2 regions of the Ralstonia pickettii genome follow, and region 1 is predicted to be linked to the other one. Evidence: riboswitches for the same ligand, from Rfam matches in the RefSeq annotation. Region 1 holds a riboswitch; the other holds the start of a gene.
What was found. Region 1 has a riboswitch for glycine ahead of gcvT (glycine cleavage system aminomethyltransferase GcvT). Riboswitches for the same ligand answer to the same signal wherever they lie in the genome.

Region 1 (9,904 bases):
CCGTTGGTCGGTGCCGTGACGACGCGCCCGCCTGCGGCGTTCTCTTCGTTCACGGCAATCGCATACAGGTTCACCCAGTCGATCACCGACAGCGGGTCGGACAGCGTGCGTTCTGCCTGCACCGTGAGCCGCGAATACAACTCGGCCGCGCGGCGGCGCACATGGAAGGGGCCCGGCAGTTCACCTTCCGTGCGGCAGCCGCGCGCGACGCACGCCTGCATCACGTGCCAGATGTTGAGCAGGCCGGCTCGCACTTCGGCTTCGCTGCGCCATGTCAGTTCGTTTTCGAGCATCAGCCGGGCGATGGATTTGCCCGTCGATTCGCACATCGCCAGCAGTTCTTTGCCGCTGCGGAACGGATGCGGCAATTGGTCATGTGCGGCCAGCACCTGCGTGTTCGGTGCGCCAGCGGTGACGACAAAGCCGCCGCCGACCGACAGATAGCGCGCTTCGCGCAGGCGCTCGCCTGCTGCATCGAAGGCGTGGAACTTCATGCCGTTCGGATGCTCGGCCATCGCCTCGCGGCGGTAGAAGGCGATGTGCTCCTTCTCGGTAAAGCGCACCGCGTGACGGCCCAGCAGCGACAGCGACTGTGAGGCGCGCAGCGCCGCGAGCTTGGCGTCGATGGTGTCTGGGTCGATCGTGTCCGGCGCCTCGCCCATCAGGCCGAGGATGACGCCGCGATCGGTGCCGTGGCCCTTGCCGGTGGCGCCGAGCGAGCCGTACAGCTCCACGCGCACGCTGGCGACTTGCGGCATCAGCCCATCGGCTTCGAGGCCCGAGGCGAACATCAGCGCGGCGCGCATCGGCCCGACGGTGTGCGAGCTGGACGGGCCAATGCCGATCTTGAAGAGGTCGAAAACAGAAACAGCCATGGGGTAAGGCTCCGGGGGCGTTAAAGGGGGCAAGCGGCTTGTGGCCACGTGCGCCAGGTTGTTGTGTACGGCGCTGTCAGGACAACGCCTCGCCAGTCAACGGGCTGTGCACAGCGCCAGCCAGTCGGGCGCGCTCGCGGCGAGCCGTTCGGCCAGCGTGCGGTATTTCGGGTCCAGTCGCGCAGCCTGCCAATACAGTGTTCCGGCGCTTTTCGGCTCCCACATGCCGGAGAAGCCGGGCAGGCCCGCATCGGCTCGCTTCCTGTCGAAGGCAACGTGCGAGTGGACGTATTCCTCGTGCGTGCGGCTGCCGTCGGCATACGGCACGAGCCAATCCACGGCGGCGGCGAGCGTGGCGCCGTTGGCTGCGCGTTCATGTAGCCACTGCTGGCCGAAAGGCTGCACGGCAATCGCGGCCATCGTCAGCGGCTCGAGGTCGTAGACCACGTAGTGGAGTGCGTCGCGGTCCTCAAAGTCTTCTACCGACCCGTCCGGACGCACGTTATTGGCGAGCTGTTGCAGGAACAGGCGATGGACCTGCGCGAGCAAAGCGTGGTCACCCAGCGCGGCAGCGGACATTGCCATCAGCTTGATGCGATGGCTCTGCCAATTATTTACCCACGTGTGGGACAGCGGCTGGCGCGCCGACTCGGTGCGGGCGATATAGCCCTCGGCCAGCGTGCGCAGGAAGCGTTGCGTCTCTGCGCGTGTGCCGGGCGTCAAGCCGTCGCGCGCCAGCGTGTACGCCTGGATCAGCGCATCGAACTTTGTCTCGTCGATCGGGTTGAAGCTCGGTACATACGTGCCGACCCAGGCGTGCAGAAAGATGTCGACCTGCTCGGCGAACCGCGTGTCGCCGGTGAGGCGCCATGCCATTGCTGCGTCGCGCATGACCGGAAAGTCACGCGCGGCCGCTACCGATTCGTCGTAGATGCCCTGGTGCGGCAGCGTGCCTTCGGTATGCAGGCGGGGCAGTGGGTGCGGTGTCTGCTCGAGATGCTGGGTAGCGCGGGCGATCAGCTTTCCTGCAGCAGGTTCGCCGGACACCGCAGGCGAAACGCTGCACCAATCGCGAGCCGGCCTGGTCGCGTTGTGCGCGCCGGCGTATCCCGATGCCGCAGCCCCCGCCTGTATCGGCGAGCACGCGCCGCTTACCGCGACAGCGGCAGCACAGGCAAGCAGGCGGAACAGCGGGGCAGGTTGAAGCATCGGCATGGCAGGGTCTCGTCGCTCGGGTGAACTGTCGTCACCATAAACGGCGAGGCACGCTGAAAACAGCGGTTGTGAGAGCAGGTTACAGGGATTGCGCCACGTTACATGTGACACGGCGGCGGAGCATGCCGCCCCGCCGCCGCGTTCATCTCACTTCGAGGGGCATCAATCCTGCGCGTACTCGCTCATCGGTACGCAGGCGCAGAACAGGTTGCGGTCGCCGTAGACGTTGTCGGCGCGGCCGACCGGCGGCCAGTACTTGCGCGCGCGCAGCGATGCTACCGGGTAGGCGGCCTGCTCACGCGTGTACTTGTGCGACCAGTCATCGGCCATCACCACGGCTGCGGTGTGCGGTGCGTGCTTGAGCGGATTGTCTTCGCGGTCGAATTCGCCCGAGATCACCTTGTCGACTTCGCCACGGATGGCGATCATCGCGTCGATGAAGCGGTCGAGTTCCACCTTGGGCTCGCTTTCGGTCGGCTCGATCATCAGCGTGCCCGGCACCGGGAAGCTCATCGTCGGCGCGTGGAAGCCGAAGTCCATCAGGCGCTTGGCGATGTCTTCGTTGCTGATGCCAGATTCCTTCTGCAGCGGGCGGATGTCGAGAATGCACTCGTGCGCCACCAGGCCGTGCGCGCCCGTGTACAGCACCGGGTAGTACGGCGCGAGACGCTTGGCCACGTAGTTGGCCGACAGGATGGCCGTCTCGGTGGCGGCCGTCAGGCCCGCGGCGCCCATCATCGCGATGTACATCCACGAGATCGGCAGGATCGAGGCCGAGCCGAAGGCTGCGGCCGACACGTTGCCGATGTTCTGGCTCGCGTCTTCCCCCGACGCCGCGCGGCCGGGCAGGAACGGCGCGAGGTGCGCGCCCACGGCCACCGGACCGACGCCCGGGCCGCCGCCGCCGTGCGGAATGCAGAACGTCTTGTGCAGGTTCAGGTGCGAGACGTCGCCGCCGAAGTGGCCCGGTGCGGCCGTGCCGACCATGGCGTTCATGTTCGCGCCGTCCACGTAGACCTGACCGCCGTGGCTGTGCACGATCTCGCAGACGCGCTTGACGCCTTCCTCGAACACGCCGTGCGTGGACGGGTAGGTGATCATGATCGCCGCGAGGTTTTTGCTGTGCTCGGCCGCCTTCTTCTCCAGGTCGGCCAGATCGACGTTGCCGCGCTCATCGCACGCCACGACGACCACCTGCATGCCGGCCATCTGCGCCGATGCGGGGTTCGTACCGTGCGCCGACGACGGGATCAGGCACACGTTGCGGTGCGCTTCGCCACGGCTGGCGTGGTAGGCGTGGATGATCAGCAGCCCGGCGTATTCGCCCTGCGAGCCGGCATTCGGCTGCAGGCTCACGGCGGCGTAGCCGGTGGCGGCGCAGAGCATCTGCTCGAGCTGGTCGATCATCTCGCGGTAGCCGACGGTCTGGTCGGCCGGCGCGAACGGGTGGATGTTCGAGAACTCGGGCCACGTCACCGGCAGCATTTCTGCGGTGGCATTGAGCTTCATGGTGCACGAGCCCAGCGGGATCATCGTGCGGTCGAGCGCGAGATCCTTGTCGGCCAGGCTGCGCAGGTAGCGCAGCATTTCGTGCTCGGAATGGTGTGCGTTGAACACCGGGTGCGTCAGGTACGCGCTCTGGCGGATGAGCGAGGCCGGATACGCATCGGCGACGCCCGCTTCGGTCTGGTCGAAGTCCGGTGCGGCAGCGTGGGCGGCATGCGCGAAGATGTCCCACAGCGCAACGACGTCCGCGCGTGTGACCGTCTCGTCCAGCGAGATGCCCAGTCGCGCATCGTCGATCTGGCGCAGGTTGATGCCGTGCGCCTGTGCTGCGATGTGCAGGTTCGCGGTGCGCGGGCCAGTGGCGACGGTCAGCGTGTCGAAGAACGCGTCGGATTCCAGCGTGTAGCCGATCGCACGCAGGCCGGCTGCCAGCGTGGCGGTCAGGCGGTGTACGCGCTGCGCGATGCGCTTCAGGCCTTGCGGGCCGTGGTAGACGGCGTACATCGACGCCATCACGCCCAGCAGCACCTGCGCAGTACAGATGTTCGAGGTGGCTTTCTCGCGGCGGATGTGCTGCTCGCGCGTTTGCAGCGCGAGGCGGTAGGCCGGATTGCCTTGCGCATCGATCGTCACGCCGACCAGGCGGCCGGGCATCGAGCGCTTGAACGCATCGCGCACGGCCATGTAACCGGCGTGCGGGCCGCCGAAGCCGAACGGCACGCCAAAACGCTGCGTGTTGCCGATCACGACGTCGGCACCCCATTCGCCCGGCGCGGCCAGCAGCGTGAGCGCCAGCAGGTCGGCGGCGGCCACGACCAGACCGCCGGCGGCGTGCACGGCATCGGTCAGCGCCTGGTACGTCGCCAGATCGCCCAGCAGCGCACCGTTGGCGCCCGGGTATTGCAGCAGCACACCGAACGCGTCGTGCTTGGCAGCGTCGGCCGCCGGGCCGGTCACCACTTGCACGCCGATCGGCTCGGCGCGCGTGCGCACGACTTCCAGCGTTTGCGGCAGCACGTCGTCGGCCACGAAGAACACGGTCGACTTCGATTTGCCAATGCGCTGCAGCAGCGTCATGGCTTCGGCAGCGGCGGTCGCTTCGTCCAGCATGGACGCATTGGCGATGTCCATGGCGGTCAGGTCGATCACCATCTGCTGGAAATTCAGCATCGCTTCCAGGCGGCCCTGCGAGATTTCCGGCTGATACGGCGTGTAGGCCGTGTACCAGGCGGGGTTTTCGAGGATGTTGCGCAGGATGACGCCCGGCGTGTGCGTGCCGTAGTAGCCCTGGCCGATCAGGCTCTTGACCACGCGGTTCTGCCCGGCGATGCCGCGCAGCTTGGCAAGCGCCGCTTCTTCGGTCAGCGGCTGCGTGAATTCTCCCAGCGGCATGCCGTCCTGGCGGCGGATGGCCGGCGGGATCACGGCGTCGATCAGCGCGGCGCGGCTGGGGTAGCCCAGCGTGGCCAGCATGGCGGTCTGCTCGTCGGCAGACGGGCCGATGTGACGGAGCGAGAAGGCGTCGCGCGCCTCCAGGTCAGCCAACGTCGGGCGTTCGGCGGCAAGCGCCGAGGAAGCGGGGTGCGGAGCGTTCATGGCAAGGGCTCGAAATTCAGGCGATGCAAGCAATGGCCGATGCGCAGCGCAGGTCAGGGCGCGCGCACCGGCCGGAGGACCGGATTAGCCGATCTTTACTTCGTAATCAGCAGCCGACATCAGGGCGTTCACATCGTCGGCGTTGGTCGGCTTGATCTTGAACAGCCACGCCTCGTAGGCGCCTGCGTTCACGGATTCCGGCGCGCCGGCGGCATCGGCGTTGTTGGCGACGACCTCGCCGGCCACCGGGGCGAAGATGTCGGAAGCGGCCTTGACCGACTCCACCACGGCAATCGCTTCGTCCTTGGCGACGGCGCGGCCGGCTTCCGGCAGCTCCAGGAAGACGATGTCGCCGAGCTGTTCCTGCGCGAAGTCGGTAATGCCGATGGTCAGCGTGCCGTCGGCTTCAACGCGGATCCACTCGTCGTGTTCGGTGTACTTCAGATCGGCGGGGACGTTGCTCATGAAAGGGTTCTCCGGAAAATGGGTATTGGGGGATGCAAATTCGGTGTTCAGCTGACCAGCGCCTTGCCATTGCGCACGAACGGCAGTTTAACCACAGTCGCGGTCAACTTGCGGTCGCGAATTTCGACCTGTACGTCGGTGCCGATGGCCACGTCCTTGGGCAGGCGCGCCAGTGCGATGGAGAGCGACAGGCTCGGGCTGAACGTGCCGCTGGTGATTTCACCGTCACCGGCGGCCGTGATGACCTTTTGGTGGGCGCGCAGCACGCCGCCCTTGTCGCGCAGGATCAGGCCGACGAACTGTTCGCGTTGGCCGCCAGCCTGCAGCGCGGCCTTGCCTGTGAAGTCGCGTTCGCTTTGCAGGTCGACCGTCCAAGCGAGGCCGGCGTCGAGCGGCGAAACGTGCTCGTCCATATCCTGGCCGTAGAGGTTCATGCCGGCCTCCAGGCGCAGCGTGTCGCGCGCGCCCAGGCCTGCCGGGCGCACGCCGGCCTGCAGCAGGCGTTCCCACACGCCTGCGATCTGCGCGGCCGGCACGACCAGTTCGAAACCGTCTTCGCCGGTGTAGCCGGTGCGCGCCACCATGATCTCGCCCACGTTTTCCACGGTGACAAAGCCCGCGTTGAACGGCTTGAGCGCCTCGCCCACGGCCTGCGTGCCGGGCAGCGCGGCGTAGGTCTTGGCGCGCGCATTCGGGCCTTGCACGGCCAGAATGCCCAGCGGCTCGGCGCCCGCGTTGTTGTCGGAGCGGCGCGGCGTGATGGTCACGTCGGTGCCGGCGGCCGCGTTCTGCGCGACGATCCATTCCAGGTCCGTCGGTGCGGTGCCGGCGTTGACGACCAGGCGGAACCAGTCTTCGCGGAAGAAGTAGACGATCAGGTCGTCGATCACGCCGCCCTTGGGGTTCAGCATGCAACTGTAGAGCGCCTTGCCGGGCGTCTGGAGCTTGTCGACGTTGTTGGCGAGCAGCCCACGCAGGAAGTCGCGCACACGCGCCCCGGTGAGGTCGACCACGCACATGTGCGAGACGTCGAAGACGCCGGCGTCCTGGCGCACCGCGTGATGTTCTTCGATCTGGGAGCCGTAGTTGACGGGCATGTCCCAGCCGCCAAAGTCGACCATGCGGGCGCCCAGCGAGCGGTGGATGGCATTGAGCGGCGTGTGTTGGAGCGTCATGGAATCTCTCGGCAGAGGCGCCGCCACTGTGGCCGGGCGCGGCGCGTTATTCGGGACCAGAAAAGCAAAAAGGCCACCCGCGCAGCCTGATGCCTCATGGTGACGCCATGAAGATCAACAAGCTGCGCAGATGGCCCCTCTGTCCTTGGTACCTGAGAGATTGCGAAGCGGGGCGCATAGCGGTGCGCGCCGTTCGTGAGCCCCTTCGGTGGGCGCCCGCAGTGGTCGTGCGGCGCCAGCTCTCCAGAGTGCGGTCGGACGCATGTCCGCCGATCCGCCCGGTCCTGGATGCCTGAGAGTTTTCGGGTGCTACCCCTTCGGCGGCGCCTTGCCGTGTACGGCGGGCACGCTCTCCCGGATGGATGGGCGGAATTTACGGAAGGGGGATGGGATTGTCAATTGGGGTGGACTTGGCGGTTTCGGGTTGGGGGGAGGGCTGGATTTTTTGTGCTTGTGGTGCATCCCTTGTTTCATCCCCTGCCGGGGCTGACTCACTTTCTTTGGTCTTGCCCAAAGAAAGTAAGCAAAGAAATGCGCGCCCGAGATGGCGAAAGGCTCCTTCAATTTCCGTAACCGGGCGGAGACGGGGAAAACTCGCTGCGCTCAGACAGTTCCCCGTCTTTTTTCCGCCCGCTTACGAAAATTGAAGGCGCCATCTAGGGCAGGACCGTCAAAGGCCAAAGACAACGGCCACACCGTCGGGGCGCGGGCGGGAGCGCCTTGTTCGGGTGTGGCTGGTCTTGCTTTGACTTACTTGCCGATTTGGCGGCTGACCTGGTTTTCCTGCTGGTTCAGCGTGCGCTGCTCCTGTTTGGTGATGTGCCCACCGTTTTGGGCCGCCATGTCGCGCTCTTCCTGGCGAATCTGGCGGTCTTCCTTGTGCAGCTGGCGCGCCTGGCCCTTCGTGATTTCGCCTTCCTTCACTTCATTGTGGATGCGCTTGTTCTGGTTGGCGAGGCGGTGGTTGACCTCGGCGCGGCGCGGGTGGTTCTTTTGCCATTGCGTCTGGGCGAAGGCGCCGGTGGTGGCGGACAGGGCGACGGCGGTTACAGCCAGGATCTTGACGATGCGGTTCATGGTTTCTTCCTCCGGTGGGCGGCTGACCGATTCAGCCGCTGTCCTGTCCATAACGGCACGTTTTGGCTCCGGGCTGACCGTCATCGTGTAACGGGGCGTAAGCGGTGTAACGGCCGGAAGCAAAGCGAGGGGCGCAAACGCGTGCGGTGCGGTATTGGCACCTCCGACGGCGCCCCGGCAAACGGCTTTTCATCGGCTCAATCGATGCAAAGGCGCCGTGCTACCATCGCCCTCCGCTGTCGTTCCCGCCTGCTTTTTCTTCCGCCTGTTCCCATGTCTTCCGGTCTCGCCCACGGGCTCAATGCTGCCCAATCCGAAGGTGTGCATTACCTCGACGGCCCATGCCTGGTGCTGGCCGGGGCGGGCTCGGGCAAGACGCGCGTGATCACGCAGAAGATCGCGCACCTGATTCTCGACAAGGGCTTCGAGCCCAAGCACATCGCCGCGGTGACGTTCACCAACAAGGCGGCCAAGGAAATGCAGGAGCGCGTGGCCAAGCTGATGGACGGCAAGACGCGCGAAGACGGCAAGCGCATTCCCATCAAGCAGTTGACGGTCTGTACGTTTCACTCGCTGGGCGTGCAGATCCTCCGGGCGGAAGCCGAGCATGTCGGCCTCAAGCCACGTTTCTCGATCATGGATTCGGACGATTGCTTCGGCATGATCCAGGAGCAGCTCGCGACCACCGACAAGCAGTTGATCCGCCGCGTGCAGAGCACGATCTCGCTATGGAAGAACGGTCTCGTCGACCCGGACACGGCGATTGCCGAGGCGCTCGCCAACAACAACGTCGATGACCACCAGGCGGCGCTCGTCTATCGCAACTACGTGGCGACGCTGCACGCGTATCAGGCGGTGGACTTCGACGACCTGATCCGTATTCCCGCCGAGCTGTTCGCGCGCAATGAAGAGGTGCGCCTGAAGTGGCAGAACCGTCTGCGCTACTTCCTGGTCGATGAATACCAGGACACCAACGCCTGCCAGTATCAGCTGCTGAAGCTGCTGGCGGGCGGCTCGCACCTGCGTGCGCCGGCCTTTACGGCGGTGGGCGACGACGATCAGGCCATCTACGGCTGGCGTGGCGCCACGCTCGACAACCTCAAGCTGCTGCAGACGGATTTCCCCAACCTGAAGGTCATCAAGCTGGAGCAGAACTACCGCTCCACGGTGCGCATTCTGAATGCCGCCAACGCGGTCATCGCACAGAATCCGAAGCTGTTCGAGAAGACGCTGTGGAGCGAGCACGGCATGGGCGACGCGATCAACGTCACCAGCGCCAACGACGAGGAGCACGAAGCCGAAAGCGTCGTCTTCAAGCTCTCTGCCCACAAGTTCGAGCGCCGCGCGCAGTTTCGGGATTACGCGATCCTGTATCGCGGCAACTTCCAGGCGCGCCTGTTCGAGCAGATCCTGCGCCGCGAGCGCATTCCGTACGTGCTCTCGGGCGGGCAAAGCTTTTTCGACAAGGCCGAGATCAAGGATCTGTGCGCGTATCTGCGCCTGATTGCCAACGCGGATGACGACCCCGCCTTCATTCGCGCCATCACCACGCCCAAGCGCGGTGTGGGCAATGCGACGCTCGAAGTGCTGGGTTCGTTTGCCGGGCAGGCCAAGGTGTCGCTGTTCGAGGCGGCGATGATGGGCGGCATCGAAGCGCAGCTCGCGCCGCGCCAGCTGGAGCCGCTGCGCGTGTTCTGCGAATTCATCGTGCGGCTGTCGGACCGCGCCGCCAAGGAGCCCGCCGCCACGCTGCTCGACGAGATGATGGAAGGCATCCATTACGAGGCCTACCTGTACGACACCTACGACGAGCGCCAGGCCCAGAACAAGTGGACCAACGTGCTGGAGTTTCTCGACTGGCTCAAGCGCAAGGGCACCAAGCCCGAAAAGGATGACGACGAAGAAGCCACGGGCTTCGACAATGCCGATGGCTTGATGGACACCGGCAAGAACCTGCTGGAACTCACGCAGACCATCGCGCTGATCAGCATGCTC
Region 2 (9,904 bases), on a different replicon from region 1:
GATATTGCCGTCACCGTCATTGGACGCTTTCGCGTATCCCATCATGCACTTCGCTCAGGCCATTGGCGCACAGCGCCATGTGTTCAAGGATCTCAAGACGCTGCTGGCCAAAGCCAGCCCGGCACGCTCAGGCGATTATCTGGCAGGCCTGGGCGCAGCCAGCGAAGCCGAACGCATGGCCGCACGGATGGCACTGGCAGACGTGCCGCTGTCGACGTTCCTTAACGAAGCGCTGATCCCTTATGAACAGGACGAGGTCACCCGCCTGATTGTTGACCGGCACGACGCTCAGGCCTTCCAGCCGATCGCCTCGCTCACGGTGGGCGAATTCCGCAACTGGCTGCTCCTGCATGAGACCGACAGCCAGGCACTGGCCGGCACCGCGCCCGGCATCACGCCGGAAATGGCTGCAGCGGTCAGCAAGTTGATGCGCAATCAGGACCTGATCGCCGTGGCACGCAAGTGCCGCGTCGTCACGCGCTTTCGCAACACCATCGGGTTGCCCGGCCGACTGTCAGTCCGGCTGCAGCCAAATCACCCGACGGACGATCCCAAAGGCATTGCAGCGTCGATCATCGACGGCCTGCTCTATGGGTGCGGCGATGCGACCATCGGCATCAACCCCGCTGGCGACAATCTCGGTGCCATTGTCTCGCTGCTGCGATTGGTCGATGAACTGCGCAATCGCTACGCCATCCCCACGCAGTCGTGCGTGCTGACCCATGTGACCAACACACTGCGCGCCATTGACCAGGGCGCGCCGGTTGACCTGGTGTTTCAGTCGGTGGCGGGCAGCGAGCAGGCCAACGCAGGCTTCGGCATCAGCCTCGCCTTGCTGGCGGAAGCGCACGATGCTGCGCAGGGCCTGGCGCGCGGTACGGTCGGCAACAACGTGATGTATTTCGAGACCGGCCAGGGCAGCGCGTTGTCGGCCAATGCGCATCACGGCATCGATCAGCAAACGATGGAAGCCCGTGCTTATGCCGTGGCGCGGGCGTTCTCGCCGTTGCTGGTCAACACGGTTGTCGGCTTTATCGGGCCGGAGTATCTCTACGATGGCAAGCAGATCATCCGCGCCGGGCTGGAAGACCACTTCTGCGGCAAGCTGATGGGCCTGCCAATGGGTTGCGACGTCTGCTACACGAACCACGCAGAGGCCGACCAAGACGACATGGATACGCTGCTTACGCTGTTTGGCGTGGCGGGCATCCATTTCATCATGGGGGTGCCGGGCGCCGACGACATCATGCTGAACTACCAGAGCACGTCGTTTCATGACGCCCTCTATCTGCGCGACACGCTGGGGTTGCGCCCCGCACCGGAGTTCGAGACGTGGCTGCAAAGCATGGGCATCGTCGATACTGCCGGCCGCCTGCAAGACGCCACGGCGCGGCAACCGCTGTTGCAGCTGGCTCACGCGCTGTGAATTCGTTGGGACGCCGCTCATGCCGAAACACTCCCTCGTTCAGCTGAATCCGTGGGCGCACCTGCGCGCCTTTACCGACGCCCGTATCGCGCTGGGCCGTGCCGGCAACAGCCAGACGACCGACGCCGTACTTGCGTTTGGCGTGGCGCATGCCCAGGCGCGCGATGCCGTGCACTTGCCGCTCGATCGCGCCGCAATTGCGGCCGCCCTCGAACAGGCGGGCTTCACGGCGGTGGCCGTGCATAGCGCGGCTGCTGAGCGCGCGGAGTATCTGCGCCGTCCCGACCTTGGCCGTCGGCTCGACGATGCCAGCCGCGCAAGGCTTGGTGCGTTGCGGCCAGCGCAGCCATTCGATGTGGTGTTCGTGATTGCCGATGGCCTCTCCGCTTTGGCGGCGCAAAGCCATGCCGTGCCACTGCTGTGCAGCGTGCGTGAGCGCCTGCCGGCCGGGTGGTCGATCGGCCCAGTCGCCATCGCCGAGCAGTCCCGCGTTGCCCTGGGGGACGAGATCGGTGCGTTGCTTGGCGCCCGGCAGGTGGTGATGTTGATCGGTGAGCGGCCGGGGTTGAGTTCGCCTGACAGCCTGGGCATTTACCTGACCTACGCGCCGCGCGTTGGCCGCTCCGATGCGGAGCGCAACTGCATTTCCAATGTGCGGCCGGCCGGCCTGGCCTATGACCAGGCAGCGACCCGGCTGATGTTCCTGCTCAATGGCGCGCTGGCGCTCGGCCGCAGCGGCGTGGACCTGAAGGACGACACGCCTCCCGTTGCATCCGCTACAGCGCGACTTGCCGAACGTCACGACCCGTGACACACTCGCTCCCGCTGCCCCCACCGGCAGCACGCAGGCGCGGCTGACGCACCAACGACAGCTGCAACACGCCGCAGGAGAGACCGGGCTCACCGCACATACGCGCACCGCCCGGCGCCGATGGAGCAACCACCCCGGAAACTCTCAGGCAAAAGGACTGTGGCGTCGACTGCGAATCTGGAGAGAGGCGTACACGCGTGCGCCCACCGAAGGGGAAGGCGCCAGCGCTGCTCGTGCCCAAGCTCTCAGGTCCCAAGACAGATGGGGTGAGCCGACCGGATCGTCCGGTCATCACATCACTCCATAGGGACCGCCATGACGCACATCGTCATCGTCGGCGCCGGCATATCCGGCGTCACCACTGCCTACACGCTCTCGCAACTCGGCTATCAGGTCACGGTGCTCGACCGCCACCTGTACCCGGCCATGGAAACCTCGTTCGCCAACGGCGGGCAGCTTTCCGCCAGCAACGCAGAAGTCTGGAACAGCACCGGCACGCTGCTCAAAGGCATCAAATGGATGCTGCGCAACGACGCCCCGCTGCTGCTCAATCCCAAGCCCTCGTGGCACAAATACTCGTGGATCGGCGAGTTCGTCGCCAGCATCGCGCACTACCGCCGCAACACCATCGAGACCACCCGCATGGCCATCGAGGCACGCAAGCATCTGTTTGCGATGGCCGAACGGGAGCAGATCGATTTCGACCTGCAGAAGCGCGGCATTCTGCACGTCTATCACGACAAGGCCAGCTTTGCGGCAGCAGGCAAGGCCAACGCCCTGCTCGTCGCCGGCGGGCTTGAGCGGCACGCCGTGAGCCCCGAGGAGATTGCCGCCATTGAGCCGACGCTGCGCGGCAACTACTACGGCGGCTATTTCACCGCATCCGACGCCACCGGTGACATCCACAAGTTCACGCGCGGCCTGGCGCAGGCGTGTGAGAAGCGCGGCGTGCGATTCATGCACGGCGTGGATGTGCGCGATGTGGAAACCTCCGAAAGCGGCGTGCGCCTGCTGTTGCAAACCACGCTCGATGACCGCCTTTCCACCACCGCGGCGAATGTCGTACAGGACCTTGCCGCCGATGCGATGGTCGTGTGCGCGGGCGTGGGCAGCCGGCATATCGCACAACTGGTGGGCGATCGCATCAACGTGTATCCGGTCAAGGGCTATTCGATCACCGTGCACCTGGACGACGATGCCAGCGTGCAAGGCGCGCCGTGGGTCAGCCTGCTGGATGAGAGCGCAAAGATCGTGACGAGCCGCCTGGGCACTGGCCGCTTCCGCGTGGCGGGCACGGCGGAATTCAACGGCTACAACCGCGACATCCGCGCGGACCGCATCGAACCGCTGGTGGCGTGGACGCGCCGCAACTTTGCGATTGGTACGTCGCGTGTGGTGCCCTGGGCCGGCTTGCGCCCGATGATGCCGGACATGATGCCGCGCGTCGGCCGTGGGCGGCACGCGCGCGTGTTCTACAACACGGGCCATGGGCATCTGGGCTGGACGCTGTCTGGCGCAACCGCTGCCATGGTAGGCGACGTGATCGCGCGAGATTGCCCGCTGCATTGATCGCAGCATGAAAAAAGCCCGCCGGAACATTGGCGGGCTTTTTTCATTGCGAGAACGAACCAAGCAGTCAGAACTTGTGTCGCACGCCCAGCATCACGCCCAACCGCGAGTTGTTGCCGTACGTGTTGCCCGAATTGTTGAATGCGGCGGCGCTGTTCAGAGCAACCCAGGCGCCCTGCAGGCGGGTGTAGTCAACTTCGGCGTAGACGTCGGTGCGCTTGCTGAAGGCGTAGTCGAGCATGCCCGCGGTGGTCAGGCGCTTGCCGCTGGCATCGAGGTGTTTCATCCAGTCGTACTGCACGGTGCCGATGAAGCTCAGTGCGCCGGAGATCGGCACCTTTGCGCCAACATAGGCGGCTTGGTTCTTGTAGTCGGCCACGTCGAGACGGCTGTTCGTATAGCCGAGGTACCACGTGGCAATCGACGTATCGAGCTTGCCGCCAAAGCCCCAGACCGTCTGCTTGCTGGCCAGCGCTGCCGGCACCGCGCCGAAGAACGCCGACGACACATCGCGCGTGACCTGATACACCGCGCCCACTTCAGCCGGGCCCATGCTGTAGACGATCGAGCCAGCACCGGCCGAACTTTTGCTGAAGCTGCCGGCCTGCTCGCCAAACGTCCATGCGCCGGCAAGCTGCAGGCCCCCGAACGACTTGATGTATTTGACCGTGTTGTCGTAGCGCAGGCCGGTGTAGTTGCCACCCTGATAGCCGACGATGGAGTTGTTGGCAAACGCCATTGCCTCGTATGAAGACAACACCTCGTGCGCCAGCGTGTATTGCCGGCCGAGGTACAGCTTGCCGTAGTCGCCTTCCAGGCCGACCACCGCGGTACGTCCGAACAGACGCCCGCCCTGCTGGCTGCCACCGGTGTCAGGAAAGAACCCCGATTCGAGGATGAACATGGCCTTGGTGCCGCCACCCAGATCTTCGGTGCCACGCAGGCCCCAGCGGCTGCCCGTCAGCACGCCGTCCATCATCTGCAGATTGCTGTTGCCTGCCGCGTTTTCGTGCGTGCTGTAGCGGATGGTGGTGTCGATCAGCCCATAGAGCGTGACACCGCCCGCGCTTTGGGCCGCTGCCGGCAGGCTCGTGGCTCCGAGTACCAGTGCGGCGATCATTGTCTTGTTCATGGCTCCCTTGTCTCCTTGTATCGATATGGCGGGTGTGGATGTGCGATGGCCGCCCGCGCAGCCGTTGCTACGTTGAAATCGCCCACGACTGCACTGGCCCAGGGCGGGTGATGGGTGGATCGGTGGAGTGGGTTCAGCCGCCGGGGTTGGCGTCTTGGCGGCTCAACTGGGCCTGCACAGCCATGCGCACGCCGGCGTTTGCTGCGCCGTAGCCCAGGTAGCCGTTGCGCTGGACAAGCTCGAAGAAGAAGCGCTCGCGAAACGGTTCGGTGTAGGCGTGCAGGAAATCGCCGAAAGGGTCGCGGTCGTAGAGCAGTCCGTCGTCATGCAGGCGCGTGACCAGTGCATCGTCGAGCCCGAGCCGGGCAGCGACGTCGTCGTAATAGTTCTCGGGCACGTGCTGCAGGTGGGCGGCACTGCGGTCGATGGCTTCAATGGTTTCGAACAGCCGCTCGGTGCGCAAGGCAATGTGATGCACGCCTGAGCCTGCGTAGGCGGCAATGAAACGACCGGTGGCCGTGCGCCCGCTTTCCGATACGTTGAGCGGAATTCGCACGTTGCGATCCGGGCTCACCATGGCGCGGCTCTTCACAAGGCCGTACGGGTCGGCAATCTCCTGCATCGCTTCAGCCTGCATGCCGAAGATGGCGCGGTAGAACAGCACGAAGCTATCAAGCCGATGCGCCGGCAGCGCCTGTGCAACGTGGTCGATCGATGCCCACCCCGCATCGTCCTGCACTTGCGGCAGCAAGACAAAATCGCTCTCGTAGATGCTGCGATCGGCCTGGCGATCGTCGATCAAATAGAGCAACGTGCCGTCAGGCGCGCGCAGCGCTGGAATGCTGCGCTCCCTTGGGCCCACCGGCCCGCGCCATTCCTGAGCGCACAGTTCGCGTGCGCGTGCGATGGCGCGCTCGGCATCGTCCACCCGCAGGCCGATCGCGCAGACAGACGGACCATGCAGCTCGAAATGCTCCGACGCCGCGCTGTCCTGCTCCATGTTCAGGATCACGTTGACGCCGCCTTGCCGATACAGGTCGACAGCCTTGGAGCGATGGTGCCCCGCAAGGGTAAAACCCAGCGCGCGCAGGCGCGTTTCAAGCTCCCGTCCGGCCGGGGCGTCCACGGCAAACTCGAGGAAATCCACGCCGCCAAAACGAGCGGGGGCCGGCAATGGCGCACCGCCCGCCTCGGACTCCAGCCAGCGCAGCGAGCGCATGCCGTCGAGCGCGGTCAAGCGCGCAGGCGCTGCACGAAACTCGTCATTGAAGACTTCGAGCGACAGCGGGCCGGTGTAGCCCGCGGCAAGCAGGTCGCGTGCAAATGCCGTGACGGCCAACTCGCCCTGCCCTGGGAAATTGCGGTGATGGCGGCTCCAGGACAGTACGTCCATCGACAACTTCGGGGCATCCGCAAACTGCACGAAGAAGAGCTTGTCCGCCGGCACCTCGATGAGGCCATCCAGCGAGTCGCCCAGCGCGAGCGTGTGAAAGCTGTCGAGAATCAGCCCCAGCGCCGAATGATCTGCCTGCTTGACGATCTGCCACGCCTGGCGCCACGTCCGGGTGTGCCGCCCCCAGGCCAGCGCCTCGTAGCCGACGCGCAGCCCGCGCCGGCCCGCAGCATCTGCCATCTGGCGCAGGTCGTCTGCAGCACGCGCCGGATTGTCGATGGCGATGTCCTGTGTGTTGCTGCACACCAGCACCATCTCAACGCCCAGCTCGGCCATGACGTCGAACTTGCGCTCCGCGCGGGCGAGGTTGCGGGCAACAAACTCACGCGGCATGGCCTCGAAATCGCGGAACGGCTGGTACAGCATGATCGCCAGCCCAAGGTCTGCTGCCATCTGCCGCACGCGCGCCGGCGAGCCGTCGAAGTTCAGCAAATCGTTCTCGAACATCTCCATGCCGTCAAAGCCGGCAGCGGCTGCCGCTTCCAACTTTTCAGGCAGCGTGCCGGACAGGCACACGGTGGCGATGCATTTGGGATGGCGCGCTGCGCGGAGCGGATTCATGGCGAAGCGTGGGTCGGGCGTCTGTCAATGCCCGCAGCGTAGGTGCCGAGCCCTGACGCTCACAAGCGGCATTCGCGCAACAGCGTGCGATGATCGTACAATCGTGCGCACATATCGCTCGTTTTTAGGGTTATCGCCATGACGAAGGAACCGCTGAACCGGCGCGACTGGATCGCCGGATTGGAAAAAGGGCTCGCGATCCTGGAGGCGTTCGATCACGAGCACCCGCGCCTGACACCCACCCAGGCAGCAGAGCTGACAGGTCTGACCCGCACCGCTGCGCGCCGCTACCTCCTGACGCTCGAGCACCTGGGCTACCTCACCAGCGAAGGGACACTGTTCAGCCTGACCCCGCGGGTGCTGAAGGTGGGCTGGTCCTACTTTGATTCGGCGCGGCTGCCACGCACGGTGCAGCCTTTCCTGCAACAGGTGACCGCCGCCGTTGGGGAGGTGGCGTACCTCAGCGTGCTGGACGACTGGGAACTCGTCTTCATCTCGCGCACCAGCACCAGCCGCGTCATGAGCACGGGGTTCGTGCTGGGCGCCCGCGTGCCGGCGCCGCTTGCGTCGGCCGGGGTGATGATGCTGGCCGCGCAACCCGAGCAGAAGGTCAAGGCATGGCTGGAAACGTGCGTGCTGACGCCCTATACGCCCTACACGATCCTGCAGCGCGACCGTCTGTTCGATGAAATCCGCAAAGCCGGCAGGCAGGACTACGCCGTGGTCGAACAGCAGTTGCAGATTGGCGTACGTGGCGTGGCCGTGCCGTTGCGTGACCGGCACGGCAACGTGATCGCAGCGCTGAGCGTGAACATGCAAGTCGGCGATGAAACCACGGAGCACGCCTTGCAACGTGTGCTGCAGGTGCTGCAGGACACCGCACTATCCATCATGCGGGTGCTCTAGTGCTCCGCGCATTTCCGGCGTGCCAAGCCCGCGCTTTGCCACGCGTACGGACTCGGAGAAACCCTTGAGTCGTACGTTATTCGCACCACACTGTGCGATTATCGAACGCCTCGACCCGACAGTCGCTTGTGCCCCGCCTTGGCGGCGGACTACGCTGCGGTGCGTGTACAGACGGCCCTTCATTGCACTCGTTGCACCCGTTGCACCCAATGCACAACAGGCCGCACAGACAAAACCGGAGACCACCATGACCGCAGCCCCTGCCCATGAACCCCTGGGCAAGCACCAGTCGAAGAAAGCCGCCGCCAGCGGCTGGATCGGCTCGGCGCTCGAGTACTACGACTTCTTTATCTACGCCACCGCAGCGGCGCTGATCTTTCCGCAGATTTTCTTCCCCAAGGGCGACCCCAAGACGGCCATCATCGCTTCGCTCGCAACGTACGGCGTGGGCTATGTCGCCCGGCCGATCGGCGCTTTCGTGCTGGGCCACCTGGGCGATACGCACGGGCGCAAGAACGTGCTCCTGTGGTGCATGTTCCTGATGGGTTTTTCGACCATTGCCGTGGGTCTGCTGCCAACCTACGACCAAGTAGGGCTGTGGGCCCCCACCCTTCTTGTCATCATGCGGCTGATTCAGGGTTTTGCCGTGGCCGGTGAAATTTCCGGCGCCAGCTCGATGATCCTTGAGCACGCGCCGTTTGGCCGGCGCGGATTCTATGCGAGCTTTACGCTGCAAGGCGTGCAAGCCGGCCAGATTCTGGCTGCTGCCGTGTTCCTGCCGCTGGCGCACTACATGCCCGCAGAACAGTTCAACACCTGGGGCTGGCGCATTCCGTTCGTGCTGAGTTTCGTGGTCATCATCGCGGGCTACGTGATCCGCCGCGAAGTGCATGAGACGCCCGCCTTCACGGCAGAAAAAGAACAGCAGGCGCGCCCTCGCTCACCGGTCATCGACGCCTTCAAGTACAGCACGCCCAACATGTTGCGCGTGGTGTGCATGGCGCTGATGAACGTGATTCCTGTGGTGGCCACCATTTTTGGCGCGGCCTATGCGGTGCAGCCGGCTTACGGCATCGGCTTCGCCAAAGATATTTACCTGTGGATTCCGGTGGTGGGCAACATCGTTGCCGTGCTGGTCATTCCGTATGTTGGCGACTTGTCCGACCGCATCGGCCGCAAGCCGCCCATCGTCATCGGTTCGCTGCTCGCCGGCCTGCTGGCGTTTGCCTATCTGTACGCCATCAGCATCAAGAACGTGCCCCTCGCGTTTGCCATGTCGATTCTGATGTGGGGCGTGGTCTACCAAGGCTATAACGCGGTGTTCCCGAGCTTCTATCCCGAGCTGTTCCCCACGCGCACCCGGGTCTCTGCGATGGCGATTTCGCAGAATATCGGCACCGCCATCACCGCCATGCTGCCCGCCGTTTTCACCGCCGTCGCGCCGCCGGGCGCGGCCAACATCTGGTTGACCGTAGGTGCAATTGCATTCGGCGTCACGGTGGTTGCCGCAGCCGCCGCCATGAGCGCACGCGAGACCTACCGCATCCACATGGACGAGCTGGGCCAGCCAGCCGCCCAACCCGTCGACAAGGCCGAATATGCCCGCCAGCGGGCCGGAGCCTTGGCCGCCTGAAACACGCACACCTGAACCATGATTTCTGGAAAAACGACGCTCATCGCCCACATCGGCTACCCGACGGAGACGTTTAAGTCACCGATGATCTACAACCCCTGGTTCGAGCAACAAGACATCGATGCCGTTGTGGTCCCGATGGGGGTCAGGGCGGAGGATTACCCGCAGAGCTTCGAATCGATATGCCGTTTCACCAACCTGCGCGGTGCGCTGATCACCATGCCGCACAAGGTCACCACGGTGGAGCTGGTCGATGAAGTCACGCCCGCCGTGCGGATCGCGGGCGCCTGCAATGCAGTGCTCAAGCGCGATGACGGAACGTTGCTCGGCGACCAGTTCGACGGTGCGGGCTTCGTGCGCGGCGTGCTGCGCAAGGGGCGTCAGCTCGAAGGCGCGCGCGTATTGCTTTCGGG

Region 2: it holds a riboswitch for glycine, as region 1 does, so the genes downstream of both, N5B55_RS19860 (D-amino acid dehydrogenase) here and gcvT (glycine cleavage system aminomethyltransferase GcvT) in region 1, are expected to answer to the same signal.

What each region holds. Positions count from the first base shown of each region.
Region 1 covers NZ_CP104381.1:3,184,238-3,194,141, reverse strand. Annotated here, with positions in the region: gene N5B55_RS15430 (L-serine ammonia-lyase) at 1-875, opposite strand, end outside; gene N5B55_RS15425 (alginate lyase family protein) at 972-2,090, opposite strand; gene gcvP (aminomethyl-transferring glycine dehydrogenase) at 2,253-5,192, opposite strand; gene gcvH (glycine cleavage system protein GcvH) at 5,277-5,657, opposite strand; gene gcvT (glycine cleavage system aminomethyltransferase GcvT) at 5,705-6,832, opposite strand; glycine riboswitch at 6,962-7,089, opposite strand; glycine riboswitch at 7,102-7,199, opposite strand; gene N5B55_RS15405 (hypothetical protein) at 7,583-7,909, opposite strand; gene N5B55_RS15400 (UvrD-helicase domain-containing protein) at 8,183-9,904, shown strand, end outside.
Region 2 covers NZ_CP104382.1:693,696-703,599, reverse strand. Annotated here, with positions in the region: gene N5B55_RS19870 (ethanolamine ammonia-lyase subunit EutB) at 44-1,426, shown strand; gene eutC (ethanolamine ammonia-lyase subunit EutC) at 1,446-2,237, shown strand; glycine riboswitch at 2,302-2,407, shown strand; gene N5B55_RS19860 (D-amino acid dehydrogenase) at 2,553-3,806, shown strand; gene N5B55_RS19855 (porin) at 3,874-4,938, opposite strand; gene N5B55_RS19850 (bifunctional sugar phosphate isomerase/epimerase/4-hydroxyphenylpyruvate dioxygenase family protein) at 5,072-6,952, opposite strand; gene N5B55_RS19845 (IclR family transcriptional regulator domain-containing protein) at 7,091-7,858, shown strand; gene N5B55_RS19840 (MFS transporter) at 8,106-9,491, shown strand; gene N5B55_RS19835 (shikimate dehydrogenase family protein) at 9,510-9,904, shown strand, end outside.